Arachidicoccus terrestris: one gene and its partner. The protein of the gene in region 2 interacts with the protein of the main gene of each other region in a pairwise test. Links are inferred from orthologs where the notes say so. Each region holds a gene or a part of one and is shown on either strand. Other genes may lie near its edges. The genes, in order: K9M52_RS05645 and groL.

What was found.
Region 1: the proteins of groL (region 2) and K9M52_RS05645 interact in binary tests that used the Escherichia coli proteins (3 or more experiments, as listed by UniProt). The link is inferred for Arachidicoccus terrestris from one-to-one orthologs.

Annotation. Positions count from the first base shown.
Region 1 is NZ_CP083387.1:1,407,115-1,423,200, reverse strand. What follows is about bases 11,585-14,512. They hold K9M52_RS05645 (nucleotide exchange factor GrpE), read right to left. Parts: upstream 13,382-14,512; coding sequence 12,788-13,381; downstream 11,585-12,787. Other genes in these bases: K9M52_RS05640 (NAD(P)/FAD-dependent oxidoreductase), read left to right, coding at 13,603-14,512; dnaJ (molecular chaperone DnaJ), read right to left, coding at 11,585-12,725. In the rest of the region: K9M52_RS05700 (voltage-gated chloride channel family protein), read right to left, coding at 1-317; K9M52_RS05695 (hypothetical protein), read left to right, coding at 537-929; topA (type I DNA topoisomerase), read right to left, coding at 1,015-3,627; RadC family protein, read right to left, coding at 3,906-4,598; K9M52_RS05680 (ribose-phosphate pyrophosphokinase), read left to right, coding at 5,159-6,133; K9M52_RS05675 (50S ribosomal protein L25), read left to right, coding at 6,176-6,766; K9M52_RS05670 (hypothetical protein), read left to right, coding at 7,020-7,574; K9M52_RS05660 (RNA-guided endonuclease InsQ/TnpB family protein), read left to right, coding at 8,093-9,202; K9M52_RS05655 (DNA topoisomerase IV subunit B), read left to right, coding at 9,546-11,444; more of dnaJ, read right to left, coding at 11,568-11,584; more of K9M52_RS05640, read left to right, coding at 14,513-14,610; K9M52_RS05635 (2Fe-2S iron-sulfur cluster-binding protein), read left to right, coding at 14,784-15,110; K9M52_RS05630 (MlaE family ABC transporter permease), read left to right, coding at 15,195-15,902; carB (carbamoyl-phosphate synthase large subunit), read left to right, coding at 16,034-16,086. UniProt on the Escherichia coli protein: Participates actively in the response to hyperosmotic and heat shock by preventing the aggregation of stress-denatured proteins, in association with DnaK and GrpE. It is the nucleotide exchange factor for DnaK and may function as a thermosensor.
Region 2 is NZ_CP083387.1:3,266,520-3,282,662, forward strand. What follows is about bases 4,688-7,672. They hold groL (chaperonin GroEL), read right to left. Parts: upstream 7,004-7,672; coding sequence 5,372-7,003; downstream 4,688-5,371. Other genes in these bases: porK (T9SS ring complex lipoprotein PorK/GldK), read right to left, coding at 4,688-5,094; K9M52_RS12755 (co-chaperone GroES), read right to left, coding at 7,050-7,331; K9M52_RS12760 (hypothetical protein), read right to left, coding at 7,622-7,672. In the rest of the region: mutY (A/G-specific adenine glycosylase), read right to left, coding at 1-467; K9M52_RS12720 (DMT family transporter), read right to left, coding at 487-1,413; K9M52_RS12725 (HesB/IscA family protein), read left to right, coding at 1,625-1,921; K9M52_RS12730 (hypothetical protein), read left to right, coding at 1,976-2,275; K9M52_RS12735 (Sec-independent protein translocase subunit TatA/TatB), read right to left, coding at 2,315-2,599; porN (type IX secretion system ring subunit PorN/GldN), read right to left, coding at 2,726-3,772; more of porK, read right to left, coding at 3,829-4,687; more of K9M52_RS12760, read right to left, coding at 7,673-8,491; K9M52_RS12765 (hypothetical protein), read left to right, coding at 8,651-9,013; K9M52_RS12770 (FKBP-type peptidyl-prolyl cis-trans isomerase), read left to right, coding at 9,107-9,754; protein translocase subunit SecDF, read left to right, coding at 10,112-13,288; odhB (2-oxoglutarate dehydrogenase complex dihydrolipoyllysine-residue succinyltransferase), read right to left, coding at 13,539-15,125; K9M52_RS12785 (2-oxoglutarate dehydrogenase E1 component), read right to left, coding at 15,220-16,143.

The DNA of each region.
Region 1 (16,086 bases), 1.9 Mb from region 2 along the record:
GTGAGTAATACGAGAGGTGCCATTCTGAACGGTACACCGCCACCAGGCTTATGGATCTCATCCACAATAAGATTATTGCCCGCTTCTGCGTTTTTTCCGGAGTAGTAATACGACAAATAGATAAGGATACCTGACAAGGGTAATAAAAATAATAGCCAGGGATGTTGCCATCTTATAACAGTCACCTGCTCAAGCATCCATAAAAACAGGGCGACAGTTGAACCGGCAAATAAGGACACTGGGATCGTGATCAACGTCCATTTTAAAAGATGCCTGAGAATCGAAATATGTTCGAAAGATGTAATGATTTTTTTCATGCTTTCCTACAAATAATAAATATGAGGCCTGTCAGGCCAATGTACGCTTTATGCGTTTTTATTTGTAGGCGCCATCAGCCTGTGTGCAAAGACAGGCGGTTGAGTAGGAAGACACCATTTCCTTTTAGTAAATGCAAAGATAATACACCAAATACTAATTTGTGTTGGTTTTGGTTGCAAATCCTTTAATTTTAGCGATACAAAAATGTAAATCAAGCGATGGCTCAAATACAGCTGATACGCAAGGGGATATTACCCATAGCGAAAATGAAGATCGAAATCGGGGGACATGTCTATATGCTCGCCGGCCTCAAAGCACAGCAAATAACCCTTCCGGAAGGGACGAGCGAAGTGAAAATGCGCCTGGAAGGTTGGTATGCTACCAATACAATCCATATTAATGCACAATCTACTAAGCTGATCATACGGCCGTTTATTCCAGACTGGTATTATTTGCTCTGTCTTCTGTGCTGCTTTTTATTTTTTCAGTTTGAGGATACCGGATGGCTGATTAAATATGTCGTAGGAGGTGCCGGTGGGCTGATGATCCTTTCCATTATGTATTTTACTTTTTTCAGGGACCAGAAATACTTTAGTTGTACAGTACGGTAGGTATTGCCACCTTAATAAAAACCATGGTCGACTCCTTAAAAAGCCGACCATGGTTATTGTACATTTGCCCCTTTGACCAGGCTGTTTATTTCCTGGCTGCCTTTTTGGCCGCCGCTTTCTTAGGAGCCGCCTTCTTAGCTGTTTTTTTAGGAGCTGCTTTTTTGGCGGCCTTTTTAGGTGCTGCCTTCTTGGCTTTCTTGGTAAACGCGCCCGGTACTTCTTTCTCGATCATTTTTTTGACGTCTTCCAGGGTGACATCCTTTAAGTCTTCTGCCGTAAACCTTTCGCCGTCGGGCCGCTTCCCCAGTTTGATAGAAGCCTTGCCAAAGCGGATAAAAGGCCCCCAGCGTCCATTCTCAATGGCGATTTTCTCTGCCGGCCAGTTATGAATATACCGATTGGCTTCCTTCTCTATTTTTTTGGCCACCAGCTCGTCAATGTCGGACTGGCTCAGGTTGTCAAAATCATAGGCTTTGGGCACGTTGATAAAATAATCTTCCCATTTAATAAAGGGACCAAAACGGCCTTTGCCCTTGGTCACTGGCTTGTCCTGATAAAAGGCGATAGGTGCATCTGCTTTGATCTTTTCTTCAATCAGTTCAATGGCCTGCTCCATGGTCGTTTCCAAAGGGTCACTGCCTTTGGGTAAAGAGACATAGGTCTCTCCCCATTTTACATAAGGACCAAATCTTCCCACGGATGCGGATACTTCAGCATCTTTATATTCACCTAGCGTGATTGGAAGCTTAAACAGATCCATGGCTTCTTCGAAAGTAATGGTTTCAATACTCTGATCTTTCCGAAGGGAGGCAAAGCGGCGCTCCTCAGCGTCTTCCTGTTCGCCGATCTGTACCATAGGTCCAAATTTACCCATGCGGGCATAGACTTTCTTGCCTGAAGCAGGATCAATGCCCAGTTCTCTTTCTCCGGTGGCACGTCCAGCATTTTCCATGGTCTCTTCAATGCTCAGGTGGAAGGGGCCATAGAATGCATGGATCATTTTGTTCCAGACCAATTTACCGTCGGCTATTTCATCAAACTCGGCTTCCACGCGGGCAGTAAAGTTGTAGTCCATTACATTTTTAAAATGCATGGTCAAGAAGTCGGTTACCACCATACCCAGATCTGTAGGTACGAGCTTGCCTTTATCCGCACCGGTGATTTCTTTTTTCTCTTTTTTGGCGATCTGTTGCTTGTCATCCAGACGTATCATATGAATGATCCTTTCCGTCCCTTCCTTTTCTCTTTTCTCTACATAATTGCGCTTCATGATTGTTGTGATCGTTGGCGCATAGGTAGACGGTCTGCCAATGCCCAGCTCTTCCAGTTTCTTCACCAAAGAGGCTTCAGTATAGCGTGGGGCCGGACGGGTGAATTTCTCAGTTGCGATCATTTCTTTGAAAGTCAGCTGCTGACCCACAGCCAGTGGCGGCAACATGCCTTCCTGTTCTTCTTCCTCCTCTTCATCTTTGCCTTCCAGGTAAACCTTTAAAAAACCATCGAATTGTAATACTTCACCGGAAGCTGTTAACTGCTCCTTATTTGTCGATATATCAATCTTGGCGATAGTTTTCTCAAAGGCAGCATCACTCATCTGGGATGCGATGGTGCGTTTCCAGATGAGGTCGTATAACCTTCTCTCATCGTAGCCTTCTACTGTATGGTGACTGATATAGGTCGGACGAATCGCCTCATGAGCTTCCTGAGCACTGTCATTTTTATTTTTGAACTTACGGGGTTGATAATACTCATTGCCGTAGGCATTTTTAATTTCCTGACTGATCTCACCCATGGCAGTATCACTTAAATTGATACTGTCAGTACGCATATAGGTAATATGTCCATTTTCATACAGTCGTTGCGCGATCTGCATGGTTTTACTAACGCCAAAGCCCAGCTTACGACTGGCTTCCTGTTGCAGGGTTGAGGTCGTAAAGGGGGCAGAAGGGGTTCTCTTAGCAGGTTTTACCTGTATATCTGCTACCTTATAAGTAGCCCCTTTGCAGCTATTTAAGAATTGCTCAGCTGTATTGCTGTCCGGTAGTTTATTAGGCCCTTCGGCTTTAAAGCTAACGGTTTTGCCACTATGATCATCCGCCTGGAAAAAACCATCTATCTTAAAGCTGCTGACCGGCGTAAATCCATTGATCTCTCTTTCTCTTTCCACAATCAGGCGAACCGCGACACTCTGTACCCTGCCCGCACTGAGCCCGCCTGTCATGCCGATCTTGCGCCATAGAACCGGACTGAGTTCAAAACCCACTAACCGGTCCAGTACACGTCTGGCCTGCTGCGCATTGACCAGATTCAGGTCAATGGTGCGGGGTGTTTGAATCGCCCGCTGAATAGCAGGTTTGGTGATTTCGTGAAAGATGATCCTTTTAGTGGTATGTGGATTCAGCTTCAGTACTTCAGCCAGATGCCAGCTGATACTTTCTCCTTCCCGGTCCTCATCCGATGCCAGCCAGACTTCGTCTGCCTTCTGCGCCTTCTGCTTGAGGGCACTAACAACCTTTAATTTTTCATCGGGAACTATATAAGTTGGTTTAAATCCTTCTTCAATATCAATACCATTGTCACCTTTTGCAAGGTCACGTATATGGCCATAGCTGCTCACCACTTCAAAGTCCTTGCCCAGGAATTTTTCTATGGTTTTGGCCTTGGCCGGCGACTCTACTATTAATAAGTTTTTTGCCATTATTCTATTTAGATTATATACTATTTTAATACGAAATCTTCTCTAATATGACGGTACAATTTTGCAATAATAAACAAAAGTTGAACGTACAAAGCGAATTTTAAAGATAAATTCTAAACTTATCCGGTCGGTTTTGTCGTCCGGGAACTTTCCCGTCATCGGGATCTATTAAATTTTTCACAATATAATTGGTTGATAATCAGTAAAAATATAATGCATTTATACATTTAGTATTGATTAAGAATTGTATAGACTGAAAAAATGTCTTTTTGGGACATCTATTTCATGAATTCATTATCCAGAAAACTGAAAAATCCATGATCAGAGATTATAATATGATCGAGCATGGTAATATCCATTGTCTTGGCGGCGCTGTGTATCGCCCTGGTGATTGCCAGGTCCTGTTCACTGGGATTGAGCGAACCGCTGGGGTGATTGTGGGAGATGATAAAGGCAACCGCATTATATTGTAAAGCCATTTTCAGAATGACCCGTACATCTACGGTAGTACCTGTTAATCCGCCGGAACTGATGATTTTATGTTTGATGATATGATTAGCGCTATTCATATAGATGACCATAAAGATTTCGTGTTGTAAATGAGCCATATGAGGCATAAGGAAATCTGCCATATCCTTGGAGCAGGTTATCTGCTGCCTGGATTTATCTTCCTGCTCTTTACGCGCAGATAGCGATAAGGCCGCCAGGATAGCAACGGCTTTGGCCTGGCCCAGGCCCGGTATTTTGTATTCCAGTATTTCGTGCACGGAGAGCCGGGATAGCAAATTCAGCTTGTTGTCACAAATGGCCAGCAATTCCTGGGCAATATCCAGGGCGGAACCTTTGGTACTGCCGGTAATGATCAAAATAGCCAGCAGTTCTGCATTGCTGAGGGACGCGGCTCCCTTGGCAATGAGCTTTTCCCTTGGCCGGTCATCTTCTGCCCAGTTTTTTATAGGTACGTTGTTCATAATTTACTTTATTGCAGGACTTTAGCGCTTCAAGGAAGTGTCGGGGTTTGCTTTGACAATTTTGATTGAGCTAATTACCTGATTGATAATTAAGATGAAATGATATGATATGTTGTGTGCCGTCTATAATCTACCGTTCAGTTGGCTGAAAATGAATAGGGAAAGCACAGCCAGCACTGAGAAAGGACGGTATTTAGTAATGCTCAGTCAGGCCTGTCAGCAGTGAATAGCGAAAATTGCATGAGGACGATCACAGGAAATTGCCCAACAGGTATTATATACAGTTGGTGACATCGGTATTATGTAGCGCGAAAGTTTCATCGAGATGCTTCTGTTTAAAAAAGTTAATCCGGGCGCAGGCAGGCAAATATAAAGTTTGATGATGGAATGAAGGGACTTGGGTGTAAAAACTGAAAAAGGTGTAGAGGCGAAGCAAAATGATATGAAGTTTTGCACCTTAAAATGTGGAAAAACCAGCTAATCCTGGCGGGGAAGCCGGTAAAATAAATTGCCGTTTTGGTGAAGTTTTATATTTTCGCACCTAATATTACTATTTAGTTATGAATCCATCTGTCAAGATTTTTTCTGGAACCGGCTCTCAGGCGCTGGCAGAGAAAATCGCCCAACGCTTCGGGGCTCCCCTTGGTAAAATCAATGTTCAAAAGTTCAGCGACGGTGAAATTCAACCGGTTTTCCTGGAAAGCATCCGTGGAGACTATGTTTTTCTGGTGCAAAGTACTTTTGCTCCCACTGATAACCTGATGGAGCTGTTACTCATGATTGATGCGGCTAAAAGGGCCAGCGCCAGCAGAATTGTGGCCGTAATACCTTATTATGGCTTTGCCCGCCAGGATCGTAAGGATCGTCCTCGTGTGGCGATCGGTGCCAAGCTGGTGGCGACGCTTTTGGAGGCTGCCGGTGCGGACAGGGTGATCACCATGGATCTCCATGCTGCTCAGATTCAAGGGTTTTTCGATATTCCGGTGGACCATTTGGACAGTTCCGCCATATTTATTCCTTATATTGAGCAATTGAAACTAAAAAACCTTACCTTTGCGGCCCCTGATGTGGGTAGTACCAATAGAGTCAGGGAAGTGGCCAACTATTTCAATGCAGAAATGGTGATCTGTGACAAGCACAGAAAAAGGGCCAATGAAATAGCCAGTATGGTGGTAATAGGGGATGTAGTAGATAAAGATATTGTCCTGGTGGATGATATCTGTGATACAGCCGGAACTTTGACCAAAGCAGCAGGGCTGCTTATGGAAAAAGGCGCCAGAAGTGTTCGCGCTTTATGTACACATCCGATATTGAGCGGCAACGCCTACCAAACCATTGAAAACAGTGTTTTGGATGAATTGGTGGTTTGCGATACCATACCATTAAAGGCGCAGTCTGATAAGATCAAAGTACTCTCTGTCGCAGATTTATTCGCTATTGCGATCAAAAACGCACACGAGAATAAAAGTATCTCGAGCCTGTTCTTTCACTCTCAGCTAAGAGAAAGAGAGCGGACACATGGTCAGAGATCCTAGGAGCTTATCAAAAAATAGTTTTTTATTCATTAAATATAAAACATGAAAACAATTACAATCAAAGGACAACTGAGGACCGAAAGCGGAAAAAGTGCCACCCGCCAAATTCGCTCTCAGGAGAACGTGCCAGGTGTAATTTATGGCGGTGAAAAGGAAATTAATTTCCATGCTTCTGCTAAAGATTTCAAAGCCCTGGTCTACACTAGTGAGTTTCAGAAAGCTGAAGTAGAAATCGATGGTAAAAAATATACGACCATCATCAAAGACCTGCAATTTGACAGAGTTACTGACAAGCTAATCCACATTGACTTGCTGGAACTGGTGGAAGGTAAGAAACTGATCGCTACCATCCCCGTTAAAATGGAAGGTAACGCAGAAGGTGTTAAAGCCGGTGGTAAACTGGTGACTAAACTGAAATCTCTGAAGGTTAAGTGTTATCCAAAAGATCTGAAAGAGTTTATCAGTCTGGATATTACTAACCTGGCCTTAAACGAGAACATCCGTGTGGAAGACGTAAATGAACCTGATCTGGAAATCATGAACTCCAAACGTATTCCTATCGCTTCAATCGTTATGACACGTCAGTTGCGTCAGGAAGAAGCAGCAGCGGATAAAGAAGCTAAGAAAAAATAGTTGCTGCTATCCGAAAGGTAACAGAAATCATTTATAGAAGCTTTAAAACAGGAAAAGTTGACGGTCTGTCTTCTTTTCCTGTTTTTCTTTTCAGGGCAGTATCGATGCTACTATAAGGGCAGGATATTTGCATTTGAATAGAATAACTTAAAAAATAGGCGTTTCACTACAAAATATCATGTAACTTTGGATATGTAACAACTAATGTTACAATCCCTTATCAAATTTAAACACGCTTCTAAAAATAAAAATTATGCGACAATCCTTTTCCTTTTCCAAGAAAGCCTTGTTTGGCGCTGTATTGGCACTCGTAATGTCAGTTGGCTTAAGCGTGCAGACAGCCAGGGCACAGAAACTCTTTTTTCTCTTTGGGCATCTGGCCTATGAGAATCCGGGTAACAACGGTATTATGCAAAGCTATAAGTATGGTATCGGTGGTGAACTTGGCGGGGGTATCAAATTATTTAATAAGACTTACGCGACCGGAACGATAGGTTACAGTTCTTTTGGCCAGGATAAATCTGCCAGCCCAAGGCCCGGCAGAATGTCTTATGTACCGGTCCGGTTTGGGCTTCGCCAGAACTTTTTGCCCCTGAATCTGTTGTTTTTACATGCAGATGTCGGAAGCGCCAAGGTGAAAAATGACCTGACCAGCGGATCCAGATTCACAGGTTCTTTTGGTGTGGGCGGAAAGCTGGGCCCTATTGAAGCGCAGATCGATTATGAACTGATCGGCAAGAAAAGCGGGGACCCCAGCGGGGGGAACGGCTGGGTGGCCTTTAAGGCTGGCTGGCGTTTTGGATTATAAAGAAATGCGAGGCATAAATAGTGTTGCGTGCAATCCGGCAAAGCTTGAAAAAACGCACACTGAGATAGATTTTCTTACATTAAAACTCCCGATAAGCATAAGTCTTACCGGGAGTTTTTTTATATAGCCAGAGCCTCCTATAGGACTTGAACCTACGACCTATTCATTACGAATGAAGCGCTCTACCAACTGAGCTAAGGAGGCTTGTTTAAATTCGAGCGCAAAAATACAACAAGAGATTAGTTATTTCCAAGTAAATTTTTCATGGTGCTATAATAGATCTCCAGATCCTTCCTAAGGTAGTGCTATTTTCAGGATCAATGCGCGTGTGCAATTTGGCTTTCATTATTGAGTTTTTCTTTCGTCATATACAAGTCCAAGATGGTTATTGAAAAGTTAAATAGATGATTGGATTATTTATTTAGTATTGAATACTAAATTATATACTTATATTTGTTTTGTATTGCTATTTTATTATGATAGGCTAAAAAATGCTATAAGCCAACGCTTTTGGACAGATGAAAAAAATTATTATTACATACAAGTTTAAATTGAATCCTTCAAAACAGGACATTGCCCTGCTGAACAGGCACTTGGGCTGTGTGCGTCTTGTTTATAATATGTTTTTAGACCGGATGAAAGAGCAACGGCTTCAAACGGACATTTGTGACGGTTTTTATGCTCAATGCCGGGAATTGACGCTATTAAAAAAAGAAGATGCTTTTTATTTTTTCAATGAGGTCAATAGTCAATCACTCCATGCGGCCTTACGCGTTTTAAGGATCGCTGATGAGAATCATGAAGAAGGGCGTGCCGGCGCACCGCGGCATAAATCCAGAAAGAAGAAAAATAGCTTTATCGTTCCCCAACGCGTTTATGTAGATGGAAATCTATTGTTTATCCCTAAATTCAAAGAAGGGATCAGGCTGATAAAACACCGCGATATTAAAGGTGAAATAAAGCGTTGTATTGTTACAAGAACAACAACGGGAGATTTTTTTGTATCTATTGTTTGTGAAAAGGGGCATGAACCTTTAAAATCTACCGGTAAAAAAGTTGGCCTGGACATGGGAATAAAAAACCTTGTTATCGCTTCGACAGGTGAAAAATTTGAAAATAATAGCCCGACAGAAAAATATGCGAGGGAACTTGCCCATGCCCAAAGACATCTTTCTCGAAAGCAATGCGGCTCTATGAGTTGGGAAAGGCAAAGGTTGAAGGTAGTGGCAATACATAAAAAAATCGCGAACTCAAGACGGGACTTTTCACACAAACTTTCAACGTTGATAATCAAATCGTATGATGTGATTTGTGTGGAAGATCTTATTGTAGCCGGATTGTTGAGAAATCATGCTCTGGCGAGGCGTATTGCAGATGCTGCTTGGGGGATGCTCCTCAGGCTTCTTGAGCAGAAGGCCGAATGGAATAATAAGCAGATTGTCAGGGTCGGACGCTTCTTTCCCTCCAGTAAAACCTGTCATGTCTGCGGAGATATTAACCAAGGGATGAAGCTATCTGAAAGACAATGGACTTGTAAGAATGGACATAAACTGGACAGGGATATCAACGCGGCTATCAATATCCTTATGGAAGGGAATAGAATAATCGGGGCGGGACTCTCCGAATAACACGGGCGGAGGCTCATACAAAACTGCCACAAGGCAGATGAGCCGATGAAACCCGAAGCCGGATAACTCAATAGTTGTCAGGTAGTTCACGAAACAGTTGCTCTGCCAACTGAGCTAAGGAGGCTTGTTTAAATTCGAGCGCAAAAATACAACAAGAGATTAGTTTTTTCCAAGGAAATTTTTGACCGATTGCAGTAGATTATCTTCAATTTGTTCACCTGCGATTATTTGTTTACCTGAATCCCTTACATTTGACCGGCAATGTGTATACAGGCAGATATTTATAGTATTTGCGCAGAAATTGATTATATTTGACGAAATTTGGACTAAATAAGTTAGGAATATGACAGCATCAAATTATGACGAAGGAAGTATCCGGAGTCTCGACTGGCGGGAGCATATCCGTTTGAGGCCAGGTATGTATATCGGCAAATTGGGAGACGGCAACGCTCCTGATGACGGTATCTATGTACTGGTAAAAGAAGTACTGGATAACTGTATCGATGAGCATATGATGGGCTTCGGTACCAAGATTGAAATCACTATTGAAGATAGAAGCGTATCTGCCAGAGATTATGGCAGAGGTGTGCCGTTGGGCAAACTGGTCGACGTGGCCAGCAAGATTAACACCGGGGCGAAATATGACAGTAAGGCTTTCCAGAAAAGTGTCGGTCTGAATGGGGTGGGTATCAAGGCGGTTAATGCATTAAGCAATTATTTTAAGATTGAAAGTTACCGGGAAGGCAAAATGCGCAGTGCGGACTTCGAAAAAGGGGTACTGCTGAATGAGTCCAAGGAAACCAAGACCAGTGAGCCAAACGGTACTTTTGTCCATTTTGTTCCGGATGAGACTGTTTTTAAGAACTTTCATTTTAAGCCGGATTATCTGGATGATCTGCTCTGGAATTATTGCTACCTGAATGCCGGACTGACCATTTATTTTAACGGGAAGAAATATGTCAGCAAAAACGGCTTGGTAGACTTGCTCAAAAGAAAAGCGAATGAGGATGAACTTCGCTATCCGATCGTCTCTCTGAAAGGTTACGACATTGAAGTCGCTTTTTCTCATGGGAATGACTACGGAGAAGATCTCTACTCCTTCGTCAATGGCCAGTATACCACTCAGGGCGGTACGCATCAGCAGGCATTCAGAGAAGCATTTGTCAAGACCGTTCGCGATTTCTATAAAAAAGATTATGATGCTTCCGATATCCGGCAGAGTATCGTTGCCGCGCTGGCCGTGCGGGTACAGGAACCCGTGTTTGAAAGCCAGACCAAGACGAAGCTGGGATCTCAGTATGTCGTCGAAGGAGGCCAGAGTATGAAGAGTTTCGTGCTGGAGTTCATGTCCAGAGAACTGGATAACTACCTGCATAAGAATCCAACGGTGGCCGATATCCTGAAAAAAAGGATTGAACAAAGCGAAAGGGAACGCAAGGAGCTTTCCGGTATCAAAAAGCTGGCCAATGAGCGGGCTAAAAAGGCCAATCTGCACAACAAAAAGCTTAGGGATTGCAAGATCCATTATAATGAAGAGCCCAGTGGAAAGAATAAAGAGGATGTGCTGGAAAAACAACAGCAAACCACCATTTTTATTACCGAGGGAGACAGTGCGAGCGGAAGCATAACCAAAAGCCGGAATGTGGATACACAGGCGGTCTTCAGCCTGCGCGGTAAACCATTGAATTGCTTCGGACTATCCAAGAAAGTCGTTTATGAAAATGAGGAGTTCAACTTATTACAGCACGCGCTTAATATTGAAGACGGGCTGGATGGTCTTCGTTATAAGAATATCGTTATCGCGACAGATGCAGATGTGGATGGGATGCATATCCGGTTGCTCCTGATGACGTTTTTTCTGCAGTTCTTTCCTGATCTGGTCAAACAAAAGCACGTCTACATCCTGGAGACACCGCTGTTCAGGGTCCGTAATAAAAAGGAGACCATTTATTGTTATGACGAAACGGAAAAGCAGGCTGCCATCAAGAAATTAGGGAATAAGCCGGAAATTACCAGGTTCAAAGGCCTTGGTGAGATATCTCCTGAGGAATTCGGCCGTTTCATTGGTGAGGATATGCGTGTACAGCCTGTGCTATTGGATCAGGGGGCGCATATATTCAGCCTGCTGGATTATTTCATGGGTAAGAATACCCCCCAGCGACAGGAATTCATTATTGACAATCTTAAAATTGAACTGGATCTGGCCAGTGAAGAAGATATCAAGGCTTCACAAGTGGCATAGGCAATAAGAATAAAAAAAAGTTATATTACATCAAAAGGGTTATAGCACCGGTGCTATAACCCTTTTGATGTAATATACGTAAACAAGCCTTTCCACAGAGGAGGTATGTTGGTCAGTTTAAAATCAAGAGAAGACTTCTTTGATCTTATCAAAGAAACTTTTCTCATTTTTATTGGGCTGGGGCTTAAAGTTCTCTGAGTCTTTTATCGCTTCAAGTGCTGCCTTTTCTTCACCGGATAAAGTCTGTGGTGTCCATACATTGACATTAATCAATTGATCCCCCTTGTTATATCCATTGATATCCGGGAACCCCTTGCCTTTGAGGCGGAATATTTTGCCGCTTTGTGTGCCGGCAGGAATCTTGATTTTCGCGCGGCCGCCAATTGTCGGTACTTCCACCTGCGCGCCAAATACGGCTTCGGGGAAGGAAATAAATAAATCATAGCCAACATTGATCCCGTCCCGGTGGAGCTCTTTATGGGCTTCTTCTTCAATCGCAATCAACAGGTCTCCTGCCGGGCCACCTCTAAGGCCGGCATTGCCTTTGCCACTCATGCTGAGCTGAAGGCCTTCGTAAACACCAGCCGGAATATTGATAGCGACTGTTTCTTCATCGTATACCCTGCCATCACCTTTACAATGGCCGCACTTCGCAGTGATCGTAGAACCCTGGCCCTGACAAGTCGGACAAACTACCACCGTCTGCATCTGGCCCAGGAAAGTAGACTGAACTTTTCTTACCTGGCCACTGCCGTGACAGGTCTTACAGGTTTCAATACTGCTACTGTCCTTTGCACCATTGCCATGGCAATGGGAACAGGTAACATATTTTTTGATTTTAATATTTTTGGTGACACCGGCAGCCATCTCCTCATAATTGAGGCGAATCTTTACTCGGAGGTTGCTACCCTTGGAACCGCGCCCCTGACTGCTTCTTGAGCCGCCACCGCCAAAGAAATCAGAAAAACCACCGCCTCCGAAGATATCCCCGAATTGGCTGAAGATATCATTCATATCCATGCCGCCGCCGCCAAACGGATTACCGCCATTCATGCCGGGGCCAAAGGCTTGATGCCCGTAACGGTCATACTTGGCTCTTTTATCGGCATCGCTCAGCACTTCATAAGCTTCGGCTGCTTCTTTAAACTTCTCCTCCGCTTCTTTGTCACCAGGGTTACGGTCGGGATGAAACTGCATGGCTACCTTGCGATAGGCCTTTTTGATTTCATCACCGCTGGCCGTCTTGGTGACACTCAGAATCTCATAATAATCTCTTTTCATCTTTTACCTGTTCAGTGTGTTTGGGCAATAAAAATTACCGGTTCAGCTCTGTATCAGCGGGGTTATTTCCCAACCACCACTTTCGCGAAACGAATCAGTTTATCATTTAATAAATAGCCTTTTTGAATAACATCGATGACTTTGCCGCTTTGCTCAGGTGTCCCTGGCACTTCGGCAATGGCTTCCTGGGTCTCCACATCAAATTCTTTTCCCTGGCTGTCCATGGATTTAACGCCCTTGGCTTCCAGCGTTTTTCTGAATTTGTTAAAAACAAGCAGACTGCCTTCTTTTACATGGTTGATATCTGTATCCTGGCCCATTTGTTTTTCGGCGCGGTCGCAATCATCCAGCACATCTAACAGGCTGACAATAATGTCTTTACCGGCAGTCTGTATCAATTCAATACGTTCCTTGGCTGTTCTTCTTTTATAATTTTCAAACTCCGCCATCAGGCGGATATATTTGTCTTTTTGTTCTGCCAAAGCGTCGGCTAATTGCTCCGCCTCACCTGCAGCCTGTGTTTGTTGTGCTGTCCCGTCTGTAACGGCTTCAGTGTTGGCATTATTTTCTTCAGTTGATTGATTATCAGTGGTATGTTCCTGATCATTCTGAAATTGATCATCATTTTCATGATGCTTTTTACCATTTATACTCATGATTTCACTATTTTCTTGACGATTAGCCTAAGCCAGTTCAAATTATTTGCCGAAGTGCTAAAACCGCAATAATGACAGAACCGGCATAACATATATGACAATGTGGAGCGTTTTTTGTCATTATAGTGTCAATAATCAAAATGTTTCCTCAAAACCTTTTATTACTTAGGCAGATGGATTAATTTTGCACCAAATTTCAATAGAGTTCTTAATTTTAAGATATGATAACCACTGATATATGTATAGTTGGCGCTGGCCCGGTCGGACTTTTCTCCGTTTTTGAAGCCGGACTTCTGAAAATGCGCTGTCATTTAGTTGATGCGCTTCCGCAGGTTGGAGGCCAATTATCAGAAATCTATCCCCATAAACCTATATATGATATTCCAGGATTTCCTTCAGTCAACGCACAGGAATTGGTGGATAATCTGATGGAACAGATTGCCCCTTTTCATCCGACCATGACCTTGGGGGAACGTGTTGAAACTATTGAACGACAAGAAGATCAGTCCTTTATTGTAGGAACCAATGAAGGGACGACTATAGCTTGTAAGGTGATTGTTATTGCTGGTGGTTTGGGCTGCTTTGAACCACGCAAACCGGCGATTGAGCGTCTGGAAGAATTTGAGCACGGCAAAGGCGTTGCCTATATGGTGAAAAATCCTGAGTTATTCAGGGATAAAGAAATTGTCCTGGCAGGTGGCGGAGACTCCGCACTTGACTGGACGATCTACTTATCGAATATCTCTAAAAGAGTGACCCTGGTGCATCGCGGGGAGACTTTCCGTGGCGCGCCCGATTCAGCAGAGAAGGTGTTTAACTTGGCTAAGGAAGGTAAGATCGATTTGATTTTAAAGGCTAATCTCAAGAAAATTGATGGTAACGGATCATTAAAGGCAGTCTTCTATGAAGATGCTGATAAAAATGAACAAACCATTAAGGCTGATTACCTGATTCCTTTATTTGGTCTGAGCCCTAAACTGGGACCCATTGCGGATTGGGAACTGGAAATTGAGAAGGCGCAGATTAAAGTTGACACGACAGATTATTCCACAAATGTATTAGGTATCTATGCCATCGGAGATATCAATACCTATCCTGGCAAATTAAAGCTAATCCTGTGTGGCTTCCACGAAGGCGCGATTATGATGCAGAGTGCTTTCAAGCATGTGTTCCCCGATAAACACCTGAGTTTTAAGTATACCACAGTCAATGGCGTACATGAATTTTAAAAAACTGATAAACAAATAATAATATTAACAGTGAAAGCTCTTCCAGATCAGGGAAGAGCTTTCACTGTTAATAACCCGCCTCTCTTTGGGTCCATAATACAATAGAAGATTTATTGCGTTAAACCGGTGGGCCTTGTTCAGATATTCAGTGAAGCAATTATCTTTGCAGCACTATGAGTATGGTAAAATTTACAGTAGAAGACCGCGATGGTTCAAAACAGGAGCTGGAAGCGCCCGATGATATGGGGCTCAGTCTTATGGAGACGTTGAAGGCCTTTGAATATAATATTATGGCTACCTGTGGCGGTATGGCGCTTTGCGCCACCTGCCATGTTAAGTTTAGCAAAGGTCAGGACCAACTGCCGGAGAAAAACGATGCGGAAATGGACATGCTGGACACCCTGCCGGATGCAGATGATACCAGCCGACTGGCCTGCCAGCTCCGCCTGGATGATCACCTGGAGGGAACGGAATTTAAAATCTGCGGGGATTTGGAATAATCATTGAAATACAATAGTTTAGCTACTTAAAAAGCAAGCATCCTGAAAAAAATTGCCGAAATACTAACCGAATTGGGCCGGTACATGGTTATGTTGAAAAACATGTTCACTGTTCCCGACAATTTCCGGATGTTCAGGAAACAATTTTTTGATCAATGCAAGTTTATCGGACTAGAGGCTTTACCAGTGATTTGTATTATTTCTATCTTTTTGGGGATGGTAATGACCCTTCAGGTAGCGTATATGTTGACTAATCCCATTGTTCCGCGTTCGGTAATTGCTACGGTTGTACGTGATTCGATGATGCTGGAGATTGCGCCGACCGGGATCTGTTGTATACTGGCCGGTGTGGTGGGGTTTAAGATCACTTCTGAGGTCGGGTACATGCGGCTATATGAACAACTGGATGCCATGGAAATTATGGGGGTGCAAACGCTTAATTATATGCTTTTCCCCAGAATACTGGCGGCTATGCTAACGATCCCCTGTCTGATTATCTTCTCATTGACTCTAAGCATGTTTGGGGGATATCTGGTCGCACTCTTTTCTGCTAATATTCCAACTGCTTATTACCTGACAGGATTAACCACTGAATTTAATCCCTATGAAGTCGCAGTGGCAGGGGTTAAGACTTTCACTTATGCTTTTGTTATCTCAAGTGTTGCCTTTTATTTGGGATATTATTTTAGAGGCGGCACGGTCGAGCTGAGCCGTACTTCTACACGTTCCGTGACACTTAACTGTGTGATTATTCTTACGCTGGATTATCTGATTACCAGCTTGATGCTCTAATTCGTTTTAATTTTCGATGACATTCAGCTAAGCACCAACTTTTTATAGGTCGGGTAGGTGCATAATCTGTAAATTGTCTTTTTAGTTTGGCCATAATCTTGTAGTTTTGCGCAATTTATATTTTTAAAAAGATGCCAAAAGACAATTCAATCAAATCGGTGCTCATTATTGGTTCTGGACCTAT
Region 2 (16,143 bases):
GCCAGTACCCTGAAGACATTTCCGTCGAGTACGGCATAGGGCTGGTTAAAGGCAAAGGCACAGATAGCGGCGGCGGTATAGGGTCCAATCCCTTTCAGACTAAGGATGATATCGTGACTGTCCGGAAATATGCCGTTAAATTCCCGGGCAATTACTTCAGCGGTATGCAGCAGGTTTTTACATCTGCTGTAATATCCCAGACCTTCCCAGTCTTTAAATACCCGGTCTGAAGGAGCGGCAGCCAGATCCGCAATGCTGGGATAATGCCGGACGAATTTTTCGTAATAAGCCAGGCCTTGTTCGACCCGCGTTTGTTGAAGAATGATTTCGCTGAGCCAGATTTTATAAGGGTCCTTTTCACCCTTCCAGGGCATTTCTCTTTTGTTGATATGATGATGCCAGTGAAGCAGCCTGTCTGTAAAAGAGGTTGTCTTTGTCTGTTTTGTCTTTTTGGGTGCTGTTGCCATAATGATGGCAACAAAGCTACTATTTTTGTTGCTTCAATTTGAACTGCCACCATTTTGGTAATGGCGCAGTAGCTGTGGCCGGCCGCTTTTTAGCGAGCGACATGGTTTGCAGAAATACGGCAAACAGGATGAACAGAAACCCGATATAGAAGGTATTAGAAAGGTCTTTGTTTTCATGGTAGATCACAAAGGCCAACACTATGCCATAGACGGGTTCCAGGGTGAGCGTCAGGTTCATGGTAAAGGCACTGAGTTTTTTCAAAGACTGTGTATAGAGAATAAAAGTAAATATAGTACAGAGCCAGGCCAATACGATAAGCCAGACCCATTCCATTTTTGCGGGTATCCATGTTATAGCTGGAAATGCATGATTGTAAAAAAGCATAAGGGCGCTCAGGCCGATAAAGCCTCCCGTTAACTGATAGAGGGTAAAGGACTCGGGCTGATAACGGTCAACGATCTTTTTATTCAGGATGGATACGGTAACGGTTAACAGACAGGCCAGGATGCCTATATAAAAACCGGTTGAAAAGTGCAGATTGGTCTGATAGATCATAAAGATCCCGACGATGGTCAGCAGCCCAAAAAAGAGTTCTTTTATATTAATGCGCCGGCCGAAAAAAAGCGGCTCCAGAATGGCGGAGACAAACCCCGACCCGGAAAGACAGATGAGCGCGATAGAGACATTGGCATATTTTATACTACCGTAAAAGCAGAGCCAGTGCATGGCCAGCAGTACACCAATACCGCCGATCGTCAAAAATTCTTTGAGAGAGACCTTTTTGATCTTACCGGTACTGCCAAACAGAATCCACATAGTGACGACGGTCAGCAGCATACGCCACCAGACAAGCCACCCTTCATTCAGGCTGATGCTTCTGCCCAGCACGCCGGTAAAACCCCAGAGAAAAACTGCAATGTGCAGCTTGATAAGCGCCTGTTTCATGCCTGATAATTGACTTTAATGTTCGTAATGCCTGGTTGCCATCGATATGGCCAGTCTGAAAACAGGTGCAAAATTACCATATTAGAATGGAGTTCATTGATTTTTTTGGAATTTAGGGATTCCTCAACGAACGAAGGTTTGTAAAAACCTTCTAACCTGTGTTTTAGCCGAATTTTATCTATCTTTGAATCAATTGAAATTTTGAAAATCTATGGACTTTATAGATTTGACCCCTGCGGCGAAAGAGAAGATTGAGATGTTAAGGTCCGCAGCTGCTAAACAGGGTAATCCTTATCTTCGGTTAGGGGCCAGAGGCGGGGGATGCGGTATAGCGGTAACCTATTTTTTAGGATTTGATAAGGCTGAAAAGTCGGATCAGTTATTTACTATAGGCGGCATTGACTGTATTGTCAATAAGGGGCAACTCATGCAACTCCAGGGAATTAAACTGGATTATCTGGAAACGGAAACAGAACAAGGCTTCCGTTTTTTGTCCGCAGCTGATTAGGTTTGGCGGCAGATAGCTTGCAAAAGAGATAATTCTCCATAAAATGGTTGGCTTATGTATCAGTATTGGTTTTTACAGTTCGTCATCATAATGGGCGTGGTGAGTAAAGTCCGCTCAAAGACTAAAGCAGAGGTGCCGAGGCAAAAGAGACTTAAAGACAGGGCCATACTCTTTATGATAGAAGGGGTGCTGCTATTGATAATTGCCTGGATATGGAAGAATGAGCCAGAACTCGGACCGGCGTATTATCTGGTGGGAGGCATTACATGGTTGCTGGCAGGTATAGTCACTTTTTGGTATGTTGCCAGACAGTACAAACATCCTGTATGGGGCCATGAAACCGGGGATACATAAGTAATCCGTTGATGGCATTTTGGAAGAGGTCGGCTAACACTAGCTCTTTTTCTCTGCTACCGGCTCGTGGTCCAGATCGGTGATACTGGACTTGGAGGCGAGGCTGGACATCACTTCTTTTTTAGCCGTGCCGATCGGATTTTTGACGGCATTGATAGGCTTTTTGATATTATCCATTTCTTCCATCACAGAGTTCTTGCTGTCATTAAAAGTCTTTACACCCTTGCCGAGCCCACGCATGAGCTCAGGTAGTTTTTTGGTGCCAAATAATAACAATATTACGATAGCGATCAGTAAGAGCTCTTTTATGCCGATTTCACCCATGACTTTTTAATTTTACCGCTGCTGTTTTGCTGATAAAGTGAACAGAAAGCCAGACAAAGATAGGAGAATAAAAACGGTATTTATTCATCGCCCCTTAATTTATCCTCTGTTTAAAGCCGGGGTAGTTTATTTGCGGCGTCTTTTGCCGCTTTCGGGAAGTGTTTCAGAGATCATATGATATTTGTCTTTGCCATAGCTATCAATGAGTTCCCAGATTTTACCGGCCGTTGCTCTTTGTTCATCCAGATCAGGTATCAGCGTATTCCAAGATATTTCTCCCGGATTCTGATAGTCGGATTTGACCATTTTGCCATCGAACTGCCGAAGGTCAAAAAGCTCATTAAAAGGGATTTTCGTTCCGGTCGCTCCATTATCATATGCCTTGTATTTGGTCAGAATGGAACGCAGGTCGGGGAAGTATAACCAGAATAGGGCGTGTTCGCTATTGGGGATTGTCTCACCGGTGGATAATTTATACGGGACAATGGGGGCGATGCCCAGCACCCGAACCATCATTTTTCCATAACCTTTGTCATAGAACCAGTCTTCTTTCAAACAATACGTGAATACCGAATCCAGGTCGATGGTTTTAGATCTTACCTGGTAGCCGGTAATATTGCCGTCCAGGTCATAAACAGCGGAGGTATCCAGACCGTTACCCATCGATTCTTTAACCTGCTGAGGAGTCATAGGGGTGGTAAATCTGTCATCTTCGGCGCTGAATGCCGTAATCTTGCCTTCATTGATCGCAGAAAGCATGAGGGTGATCAGTTGATGGGCCCCGAAATCGTCCAGCGCATACATTAGATGTCGGTTGCCAGGTTTGCGGGTATCAATATTTTCCCAGATACGGACGTTGAAGGTGATATTCTCCTGACGCACACTGGGGTAGGGCAGGGCACTACTTTGCTGATAAGGAGCCTGTTGGTAAGGAAAATCATTGCGCAGCGGCATTTTGCCCTGAGGCAATGCCGGGCCATTATTGATAATTTGTACCGGTAAGCTGTCGCCTGCTCCCTGGGAAAAGAAATTCGGTGGCGTTGCGGCAGTATCGATGTTGCGAGCGTCATACCCGCTATTATTGGAAGGCTGCGCTATGAGCGGACCTGTGGCGAGCAGCAGACAGCTGAAGATTCCTAGATAAATGTCCTTATTTGTTGAAAATCGTTTCATGTGCTTTGATTGATCATAAGTGGCAGGCTCACTGCCATCAAATACGACAATTATTTTTATTTTTTGGGTGTGCCTGGAGGGATATCGATAACACATCTAAAACCGATGTAAGATCTGCTGGAGTCCATATATTCGTAACTTCTGGAGCTGACCCGGATACCTACGGCAGGATCCTTCCAGCTGCCCCCCCTGACGGTCTTTCTTTTTTTATCCTGACTGTCACTGTCCGTTGCATTGATATAAATATTAGGGTTAAAGTCATTATCGTAGGCCTGATAGCCGTTTATATAACTGGTGGCTGTCCATTCCGCTACATTCCCGGCGATATTAAACAAGCCAAAATCATTGGGTAGGTAGGAATCTACGCGGGCCGGATAGAGCGCCCCGTCGTCGGTATAATTTCCTTTGCCGTTTTTAAAATTTGCCATCATGCACCCTTCAGCGTTTTTCAGGTAATTGCCCCAGGGATATAAAAAATTATTGTGGCCACCCCGGGCAGCATATTCCCATTCTGCTTCTGTCGGCAGCCGATAGGCATTTTGTACCGCCAGTTTCTTTCTGCCTAAGTACTGGTTCAAATAATAAGTCCGCCAGTGAGCAAATGCGGTCGCCTGGCGCCAATTGACGCCTACAACGGGGTATTGGGCATAGGCGGGATTCTCAAAATAGTCCCTTGCCATAGAAACGTTATATGAGTAGTCAAAATCTTTGATCCATGCCAGTGTGTCCGGATAAATAGGCACATCATAACTATAAATAAAATTCTTTCTGGGCTGGTCTGGATGATGGGCTGCCGCATTAAAATCATACCCTTTAGCTCTGTAGATTAATTTGGAAGGGTCCAGTTCAGGTTGGTTATTCAATAAATCCTGGGAAGGCAGCATCAGTCTGCTGAGCCTTTCCTGGATATCTTCATCGGCGTAATTGATCTTTTTAGCTTTGGACCAATCTACAGATGTATCACCTTCCTGAGAAACATGGACATAGCCCAGTATGGTAGCAGCAGTAGAATCCCTCACCCAATTTACGAATTGGTGGTATTGTGCGTTGGTGACCTCGTACTTATCCATCCAGAAACCATTGACGGATACGCTTGCTGTTCCTGCTCCTGCTGTTTCATTACTTCCAAGCGTAAATGAACCAGTGGGTACATAGACCATATTAGAAGGAAGATCCATCCCTTTTGGGCCTTTTTCATATTTAATGCCATGCACGACGCCGTCATCAGAAGCAGAGGCCCCGATGTTTTTTGTTTTACAGCTCCCCAAGCCAATCAGTATCAATAGGAAAGGTAATAATAAATGCGTTTTATGTCCAGTCATATAAGAGGGTCTACTGCATTGAAGCAGCTGTGATTTTGTTTAATTGTTGAATGCTGCAATACCTTATTTGCCCAGAAATACCGCCATTCAGTGGTATTTGTTGTTTAAAAACGCTTATTGTAATTTGTTTATTGTGTTGGACAGACGTGAAGATCCCGAAGAAAAATAGAATAGAACGAGACGGACGGGCCGGGACAATTTCTCGATCGGCAAGATAGAAAAAGGGCTGTCCTTAAATTTCTTCAGAACAGCCCTTCGATATTAGTGTTTTTTGAAATTAGTAGCCCATACCCATGGATGGATCAGGCATAGCCGGTGCCGCGGCTTTAGGCTCTGGCTTGTCGGCAATAACACATTCTGTGGTCAGGAGCATACCGGCAATAGATGCGGCATTTTCCAGAGCGATGCGTGTTACTTTGGTCGGATCGATCACCCCTGCCTTCAGTAAAGGCTCGAATACTTCAGTACGCGCGTTAAAACCGAAATCGGCTTTGCCTTCTTTAATGGTCTGTACGACGATAGATCCTTCTACGCCGGAGTTCTTAACAATCTGGCGGATAGGTTCTTCGATGGCACGTTTAATGATGGCGATACCGGTTGTTTCGTCAGCGTTGAGGCCTTTGAATTTTTCCAGAGCGGCAGTAGCACGGATATAGGCGACACCACCACCGGGTACGATACCTTCTTCCACAGCCGCACGGGTTGCGTGCAGGGCATCGTCAACGCGGTCTTTCTTTTCTTTCATTTCTACTTCAGTAGCAGCGCCTACATAAAGAACAGCTACACCACCGGCCAATTTAGCCAGGCGTTCCTGTAATTTTTCCTTATCATAGTCAGAAGTAGAGCTAGCCAGCTGAGATTTGATCTGAGCCACTCTGGCCTGGATATCTGCTTTTTTGCCTTTACCGTTAACGATAGTGGTATTATCTTTATTTATGGTAACGGAAGCAGCGCGGCCCATAGCAGGCAGGTCAGCGTTTTCCAGCGTGAAGCCCTGTTCTTCGCTGATTACGGTACCGCCGGTTAATACAGCGATATCCTGCAACATTTCTTTTCTGCGGTCACCGAATCCCGGAGCTTTTACAGCAGCCACTTTCAGCTGACCCCGTAATTTATTTACCACCAGTGTAGAAAGCGCTTCACCTTCCAGATCTTCTGCGATGATCAGCAGAGAAGCGGAAGACTGAACGATTTTTTCCAGCAAAGGCAGGATCTCTTTCAGATTAGAGATTTTCTTGTCAAAGATCAGGATGTAAGGGTTTTCTAACTCTACTTCCATTTTCTCTGTATTGGTCACAAAATAAGCAGAGATATAACCACGGTCAAACTGCATACCTTCTACCACATCTACAGTGGTCTCTGTACCTTTTGCTTCTTCAACAGTGATCACACCTTCTTTTCCTACTTTAGAAAAGGCCTGAGCGATCAGTTTGCCGATTTCATTGTCATTATTGGCAGAAATAGCCGCAACCTGTTCTATTTTTTTACTGTCGTTGCCTACTGTCTGGGATTGAGAACGCAGGTTTTCTACGATTTTACCTACGGCTTTGTCAATACCGCGTTTCAGGTCCATTGGGTTAGCGCCGGCAGCAACGTTTTTGAGGCCTTCTCCAATAATGGCTTGTGCCAGAACGGTAGCGGTAGTCGTACCATCACCTGCGATATCCGCAGTTTTGGAAGCTACTTCTTTTACCATCTGTGCACCCATATTTTCGATAGCGTCTTCTAATTCCACTTCTTTTGCAACGGTAACACCGTCTTTAGTAACGGAAGGAGCACCGAATTTCTTTTCAATAACCACGTTACGGCCTTTGGGGCCCAGGGTTACTTTTACTGCGTTGGCCAGGGTATCAACGCCTTTTTTCATCTTATTTCTGGCGTCTATATCAAAAAAGATCTGTTTTGCCATAATACTATATTAAACTTTATTGTTTACGAATTATTTTTAAAGAAGATTAAACGATCGCAACGATATCGCTCTCACGCATGATCAGGTACTGCTTGCCTTCGAATTCAATTTCCTGGCCAGCATATTTGCCATATAAAACTGCATCGCCGGCTTTAACTGTCAAAGGCTCATCTTTTTTGCCTGTTCCGACAGCGACTACTGTTCCACGCTGAGGTTTTTCTTTTGCTGTATCAGGAATAATGATTCCGCCGGCACTTTTGGTTTCGGCCGCTGCTGGCTGAATGATAACCCTGTCATGCAGTGGGGTTATGTTTAATTTTTTTGCCATAGAAAAAGTATTTAATGGTTTATGGTTAGAATATTTTTTCAAACAACTACTGGTTAGCAATTTTATTGCCATGGCAGGAGAATGGGTCAAAATTTCATTTAATGGCGGTCAAAAACTGACAAGAGGCTCATTTTGACGGGTAAAACTTGTCACTTTGCAAGTTTCAGGGCGAGAAGTGTGACAAAATTGCATATTTGGCATATCGATGAACAGGCCCGCTGTCCCATAATTGGGGGAAGCGTATATAGACATCGGCATTTTCGACCAGCAAAAAGGCTTGATTATAAAGATTATTCTATTGTGACCGGATGGCCATAATAAGACCGGAGGCTGTCTTTCAGGCGGATAGTATCTGTCGGTTTTACATTTTCCATAGCAACATAGAGCCGGTAGTGTTTTGCCCCGGCCACGTCACTGGAATCCAGTAAAACGATATTACCGTAGCTTTTTAACTGGTCCATGCGTTTTTGTGCCTGCGTAATCGACGTGTATGTCTGGAAGATAAAATGATAACTGCCTTCTTTACGTACCGGGTTAGAGGCGGCAGGCGTAGATGTGACGGCAGCCTTTGCGACAGTATCGGCGACAGCGGCCGTATCTGGTGTACTGTCTTTTAGAAAATTAAAAGAGGATTTTGGGATATAGTAAGCGCCATAGACGATGATACCGATAATGAGCAAGATCAGTATCCAGCGACCAATGACTCTTTTATTGGCTCGACGGTTGGCATAATTTGTAGCAGAGGTTAACGGTGAATTGCTGTAGCTGTCCTCAAAATGTTTTTTCTCTTTCTCTTTTGTGTCTTCTAACTTTTCTGTGCTGAGCTGATAGGTGCCACTCTTATCGGCATATATATACCCAATGCCATCAATAATGAAAGGATTGGATCCGATATTCATCAGCTGCCGGGTCTGATCGAGAAAGTATTCCAGGTCAGAGGCCGCGATTGTACGAGATTTTTGAATCGCTTCTGACAGATAATCAATGAATTCCGGGGAGGTTACCGCTTTTTTGTCATAGATAAACTGGGGACTGCTGATAATATTACCTTCTTCGTCTTTCGTAATGGCATCGGGCAGGGTTAGCGTGCCGATTTTCTCGAGGGTAACAGTTTTGTTCAGTTCCAGAAATTCTCTGATATAGCGGGTAGATAAGCTCAAAATTTGCCTATTTTTAGTTTCCTGTAATTCAAATGGATAATAGTGGTCTGCAAGTTTAGTTCATTTTTCAGTAGAAAAGTAAATTTCTACTAAATTTTTTTGCGTAATATTTTAATAACATTCCGACATCCGCAACAAAACTTTGGATAACTTTGCGGCATGTTAACGGCAGAACAGGAGAAATTTTTGCGTTATTGGGCGGCCAACAGGGAAAAAGAAAGCAAGCTTTTGCGCCAGGCCAGGGCGGGCTTACCAATTGGTCTTTCTGTAGGAGCCGGAATCCTGATCTGTGTATTCAGCGGCTGGTATAAAAGGGCCATGATGGAGTTGTCAACGGATGTAAATCCGATACTCCTTATTATTGCCGTTCTGATTATAGCCATGATGTTTGCTGTTTTTTCCCAGAAACAGAAGTGGGAAATGAATGAGCAGAGCTATAAAGAATTACTGGCCAAGCTTAAAAAGGAACAGCAAGAGACGGCGCAGATGGATACTGACACAGAGGCGGTTAAGGGTGCTTAAGCTTTCTTCAAAAATTTTATACATTTCTGCATGAATATTGTAGCGTTTATTTAACAGTACACGTTTTACGTGTTAAATTCAAAAATATCTTCAATGAAAAAATTCCTAATGTCGGTCAGCATGGTGGCCGCGATGTGTGTGGTAATGAGTTCTTGTCTGAAAAGTGACACACCTGATTATATTCCGCCGGTAGACCCTGCTGATGAAGCTCCTTCTTTACAGGCATTTATAGACTCTACAGGCTATAATTTGGAAACACAATCCAGCGATTATTCCTATTTTTCTTATAATCGATCAACAGGAGAAATAAAGGAATCTACGATTGCTGCTCCTTATTTATATTACGAGATTGTGGATCCAGGTGATATGTCTGCCGGGAGTGTTCAAGTACCGATTACAGATTTGGGTGGTACAGGTGACAAGGATGTAACTGTCCATAATACATATTCTGATTCTACATTAGGGGTATGGGCCACCTATAAAGGGACTTTATTAGACGGTACAACTTTTGATGAAACTGAATCTGGAAAATCAGCCACGTTCTTCCTGCCGGTTACTATTGCTGCTTGGCAATTGCTAATAGGTAAGGTCGGAAAAGGTGGACATATCAGGATACTGACCCCGTCAGCCTATGGCTACGCTAATCAGAAAATGCAAGGAATACCTGCAAATTCTCCACTTTATTTTGATATTACTGTTAAAGGTTTTATTGAAAACAAAGAATTTGGGGTAAATAACTAATTACACCGATGTAAATTTAAATATTGATTAAAGATGGCCGGCTCAGCAATCTGAACCGGCCATTTTATGTCTGGTCCCGGTCCTTAATACAATTATATTTTCGATATTTTGTGGATTTAACCCAATCCTTTGACGTAAAACCCTTAGCTTAGCATCCGGAAAAAACTAACCGCTGAAAGCATCTTTCGGACTTCCTGCGGTTAAGTGGTTGAGTGTTCAGGGTAAGGGACTGATGCTAAAAGCCTCTAAACAAGGCATTTTCCTGCTAAAAACGGCTTATAATTTTTATTTAACACAATTCAATCGCAAACCCTATCTTTGCGCAAATTTAGTAAAACAAATTACCCTACGAATTTTATGCAATTAAAAGGATTAGTACGTTTCTTTACCGTGGCTCTGGTGCTGATTTGTATCTATCAGCTCTCCTTCACCTGGATGGTGCACAGCCATGAAAACAAAATGGAAAAGAAGGCAAGTGCCTGGGTAAAAGCAAATTATGCCACACCTGAACAAAAATATGCCGGCAATCTGGAGCAGCAGAAGTTGTATGCAGATTCTCTGGAGGTGATTCAAAAAGCGCAGACAAGGCACCTGCTGGACAGCACCCGCAACGCTAAGATCGGTCCGTTTGGCATGACTACCTACCAAAAGGCGAAAAACAGTGAGCTCATGCTGGGACTGGACTTGCAGGGTGGTATGAGTGTGACTATGGAGGTCGGGCTTGACGGACTTGTGCATGCATTGTCCAATTATTCTAAAGACCCCTCCATCAATAAAGCCATTGATCAGGCAAAGGCAATCAAAGCCAATGATAATACAGATTACATTTCACTTTTCGCCGAACAGTGGAAAAAAGTAAGTAACGGTAAGAAACTGGCCCCTTTCTTTGCACAGAAAAGTAATAAAGAACTGACCTATGAGTCAACCGACGATCAGGTCATCCTTTATCTGCGTAAACAAGCGAAAGCAGCCTTTACCAATACCTATAAAATTTTAAGAACCCGTATTGACCGTTTTGGACTGTCCTCTCCAACCATTAACCCGGATGAGGCAAAAGGTATTATTACGATTGAACTGGCAGGTGTCAATGATGCAGAGCGTGTTCGTCATTACTTGCAATCTACTGCCAACTTACAGTTCTTTGAAGTCTATAATATTCAGGATATCGGTGCCGACTTCCAGAAAGTGGATGGCTTACTGGCAAAAGCCGGTGCCGGCGAAAAAACGGAAAGTGGTGATACTGCGTCAGCTGCACCTGCGGCTTCTGCTACCACAGCTCCCGCTGCGGCGAAAGCTGATACAGCGAAAGGTGGCAATACATCGCTGTCCGCGCTGGAAAAGACCAATACGGATACCAATGCCACATTTGCAGATTCAGATAAAACAGCCAGCGGAGCAGTTGACAGTGCAAAGCTGATCCGTCAGAAATATCCATTCAGTTCTTTATTCCTGGATATAGCCCGTCCTTATCAGGACGAGCAGGGGCATGTCGGTTACCCTTCCTATATCGGTATGGTGAGCAAATCGGACACCGCTAAGCTGAACAAATTGCTCAACAGTGAGATCGTTAAATCCGCATTTCCTTCTAATCTGGTCTTTATGTATGGAAAACCAGATGAGAAAAATGAGCAGATGCGTGGCGTATTGCAGTTATATGCTATCAAAACCCTGGATAATGGACAGGCAAGACTGGAAGGGGATCATATTACAGATGCCAGCCAGGGCAATAACCAAATGGGTCAGGTAACTGTAAATATGAAGATGGATGAATCCGGTTCGCGCATTTGGGCAGATATGACCAAAAAGAACGTCGGTAAACCCATTGCCATCGTGTTGGACAACATTGTTTACAGTGCACCCAATGTTAGTAATGAAATCACCGGTGGTAATTCAGAGATCACCGGTAGCTATACGGTCGCTGAGGCACAGGATATGGCCAACATTCTGGAATCCGGTAAACTGCCCGCACCCGCGAAAATCGTTCAGGAGCAAATCGTTGGACCCACTTTGGGGCAGGCAGCAGTCACGGGTGGTATGATTTCCTTTGGTTTATCCTTTGTCGTGATCTTTGCCTTGATGTTATTGTATTTTAATACAGCTGGCTGGATCGCTAATATTGCCCTTACGCTGAATCTACTCTTTACAATCGGCGTGCTTTGTTCGTTAGGGTTTACGCTGACGGCGCCGGGTATTGCGGCCTTAGTATTAACTGTAGGTATGGCCGTGGATACAAACGTAATTATTTTTGAACGTATTAAAGAGGAGTTGGTTCGAGGGAAAGGATATTTACATGCGGTGGAAGATGGATACAAACGTTCCTATGCACCGGTACTGGATGCTCACGTAACTACTTTGCTGACAGCTATTATCCTGTTTTATTTCGGGCTTGGCCCAGTACTGGGATTTGCAACCACGCAGATCATCGGTATTCTGCTGTCGTTATTCTGCGGAATCCTGGTATCCCGTCTGGTATCCGATATCTATACCAATAAACAGAGACACTTCGAATATTTCACCAAAATATCCAAAAAAGTATTTGCACACCGTGCGATTCCTTTTGTAAAGTATCGTAAGGTAGCCTACGTTATCTCTGTGTTTGTGGTGGTTTTAGGGGCAGCTTCATTCTATAATGGTTTCAACGAGGGGGTAGAGTTCTCCGGCGGCCGTAGCTATACCGTTAAGTTTGAAAAAGCGCCGGATCAGGATAAGGTAAGAGATGACCTGAAAGCGATCTTCAAGGATGCCCCGATCATTAAAACAGTTAATGTTCCTGAGCAGTTAAATATCACGACTTCCTACCTGATCCATGAGACGGGTAAAGATGTGGATGCCAAGGTAGAACAAGAGTTGTATAAGGGCCTTCAGCCTTACCTGCCTCAGGCAACTACTTTTAATAGCTTTAAGAATAATTATATCCAGAGTTCGCAAACCGTATTGCCTACGATCTCCAAAGATCTGAAGGCGGGGGCGACAAAGGCAACGATATTTGCCATCATTGCCATCTGTGCCTATATCTTCATCAGATTCAGGGACTGGCGGTTCTCTCTGGGTACTATTGTGTCCCTGTTACATGACGTACTCGTAACACTGATCGTCTTTAGTTTCTTCAGAAACATCGTACCGTTCCCGCTGGAAATCGACCAGCACTTTATCGCTGCGGTATTGACGGTTATTGGTTTCTCCATGAATGATACCGTGATTGTATATGACCGTATCCGTGAAGACGCAGGTATCCTTCATACGCTCGATAAAGAGACCATCATTAATAAGGCGATCAATGAGACCCTGAGCCGTACGATCATGACGTCTCTAACAGTATTTTTAACGATTTTGATCCTGTTTATCTTTGGCGGGGAAGTCGTTAGAGGCTTTTCTTTTGCGATGCTGATCGGTGTGATCACCGGTACCTATTCCTCAATCTTTGTTGCGGCACCGATTTTGATTGATTTTGCTAAGGGCAAACCTTTAGGAAAAGTGAAGGATCACTCGGTAATGGAGCGTAAACATCACGAAAAGTTACATCCTTCTAAATAGGAATTAGTCTAATAAATACTAAAATCCCGTTCAGTCCGTCTAAACTGAACGGGATTTTAATTTGGTACCTACATGGAAAAACTGAAAAAGTGATGCAGGGCATCCAGGCCCTTTTTGGCCTGTTTGATTTATGTAAGCATGTAAGCTGGCGTATTTCTTAGGGTAGCATTTACCGTAAAATAAAATCCGGTGCAAAAATGGTATAAGGGCCATTTGCACCGGATTTTATTTAATTATAACTGATATAAAATTAGAGTTCAAGCAATGCTTTGACCGGATTTTTACTGTAGAGTAAGAGCTCCGGATTTTCCAGTAACTCTTTCACCCTTACCAAAAAGCTTACTGATTCCTTTCCGTCTATGATGCGATGGTCATAGCTTAGTGCAACATACATCATCGGACGGATAACCACCTGTCCGGCAATAGCCATTGGCCTTTCCTGGATTTTATGCATACCCAGGATCGCGCTCTGGGGTAAGTTGATGATAGGGGTACTTAGCAGGCTACCAAAAGTACCACCGTTGGTGATGGTAAAGGTACCACCTGTCAATTCGTCCATGCCCAGTTTCCCGTTACGCGCTTTGGTTGCCAGGTCAACAACAGACTTTTCAATCTCTGCCATACTCATGGATTCTACATTGCGCATAACCGGTACGGTGAGTCCTTTGGGAGTGCTTACCGCAATGCTGATGTCAGCGTAATCATGGTAGACCAGTTCATTGCCGTCGATATAAGCATTAACGGCAGGCCATTCACTAAGCGCAATGGCACAGGCCTTACTAAAGAAGCTCATGAAGCCAAGGCCTACACCGTGCTGTTCTTTAAACTTATCTTTATATTGTTTGCGGATCTCCATGATACGCGTCATGTCCACTTCATTGAAAGTGGTGAGCATCGCGGTTGTGTTTTTGGATTCCACGAGTCTGCGACTAATGGTTTTACGCAGGTTACTCATTTTTTCCCTGCGCTCGTTACGGGCGTTCAACGGCTGTCCGGGGAAGGTTTGTCTGCCTGGACTGGCCAGCGCAGCCAGGACGTCACCTTTCATGATTCTACCGCCGCTACCGGTGGCTGTAATTGTCGTCGGATCAATTTTTTTATCGGCAATCATGGCAGAGGCCACGGGACTTGCCTTAAGGTCATTGGGTATGGTGGTAACGGGCGCTTCTGCAGCAGGCTGAGCCTGAGCTGGAGTACTGGTATTTTGGGCTGCCGGTGCGCTGGCCGCAGGTGCTTCATTCGGGACCGCAACATCCGTATCGATTTTAGCCACCAGATCTCCGATCTGTAACACATCATCTATTTTGGCTACCAGGGACAGTTTCCCCGATTCCTCTGCGTTAAGTTCAAAGGTGGCCTTTTCACTTTCGAGCTCAGCGATAGGCTCATCTCTTTTAACTAAATCCCCTTCTTGCTTGAGATAATTTACCAGCGTTACTTCCGTAATGGATTCCCCGATGGTAGGGACGGTCATTTCGATAACACCTTTGCCGACAGCTACGGCTTCGGCCAGAGCTGCTGACGGAGCGGTGCTATCAGCAGGTGCAGCAGCAGCGGGCTGCTCTGACTGGGTGGGTGCCTGACTTGCAGCTGCCGGAGCTGTGGCTGTTTCATCGATTTTGGCAAGCACGTCACCAATCTGAAGTGTTTGCTCTTCTTCTGCTACAGTTTCCAGGATACCTGCCTGTTCGGCATTGACTTCAAAGGTTGCTTTTTCACTTTCCAGTTCAGCAATAACTTCATCACGGTTAACGTAATCTCCGGTCTTTCTGACCCATTTGATTAAGGTCACCTCACTAATGGATTCCCCCACTGTGGGGACTTTGATATCTATCATACTCTTATAAAATTTGCAGGGCACTTAAAGGTAAACCGTTTGTTAGATTTTACCATCTAAATGGCCTTTCTGTTTTTTTATTTCTTCTGTGTAATCAGACGTTAAAAGCCGTATCGAGAATCTCCTCCTGCTCCACCTTATGAACTTTGGCATAACCGGTCGCAGTAGAGGCGCTGGCATTTCTGCTGATAATACCATAAGGGAATGCTTTGAAGTTGGTCTGCAGGAAGGTCGCTGCTCCCATGTTCTGAGGTTCTTCCTGTACCCAGAACCAGACTGCATTGCTATATTTTTCATGCAGGGCAATAAGTTGTTCTTCGGGTGTAGGATAGATCTGTTCCAGGCGTATCAACGCAATGTCGGTTCTGTTTTCTTTTTGTCTTTTTTCTTCCAGATCAAAATACAGTTTACCGGAACAAAGCAATACTTTTTTAATCTGTGCCGGATCTGCCTGGTAGTCATCGATCACTTCCTGGAAACGGTGTTCACCGGCAAAGTCTGCGGCTTTGCTATACGAGCCCGGGTGTCTGAGGTTGGCCTTTGGCGACATATTGATCAGCGGCTTTCTGAAAGGCCATTTCATCTGACGCCTTAAAGCATGGAAGAAATTCGCGGCAGTCGTAATATTGGTGACAACGATATTCTGTTCTGCACAACTCTGTAAGAATCTTTCCAGCCGGGCACTGGAGTGGTCTGGCCCGCTGCCTTCATATCCGTGGGGTAGTAATAAAACAACACCGCTCATTAAGCCCCATTTGGATTCGGCACTGGTAATATATTGGTCGATGACCATTTGGGCACCGTTGACAAAATCGCCATATTGCGCTTCCCACACCGCCAGGTTATTTGGATTGGCTAGTGCATATCCATATTCAAAGCCTAGTACGGCGTATTCGCTCAGCAGGGAGTTATATACCCTGAATTTTGTATTGGAATTATTGGATAAGTGATCCAGCCGGTTATATTCCTGATTGGTATGCTCATCGAATAAGACGGCATGACGTTGGGCAAAGGTGCC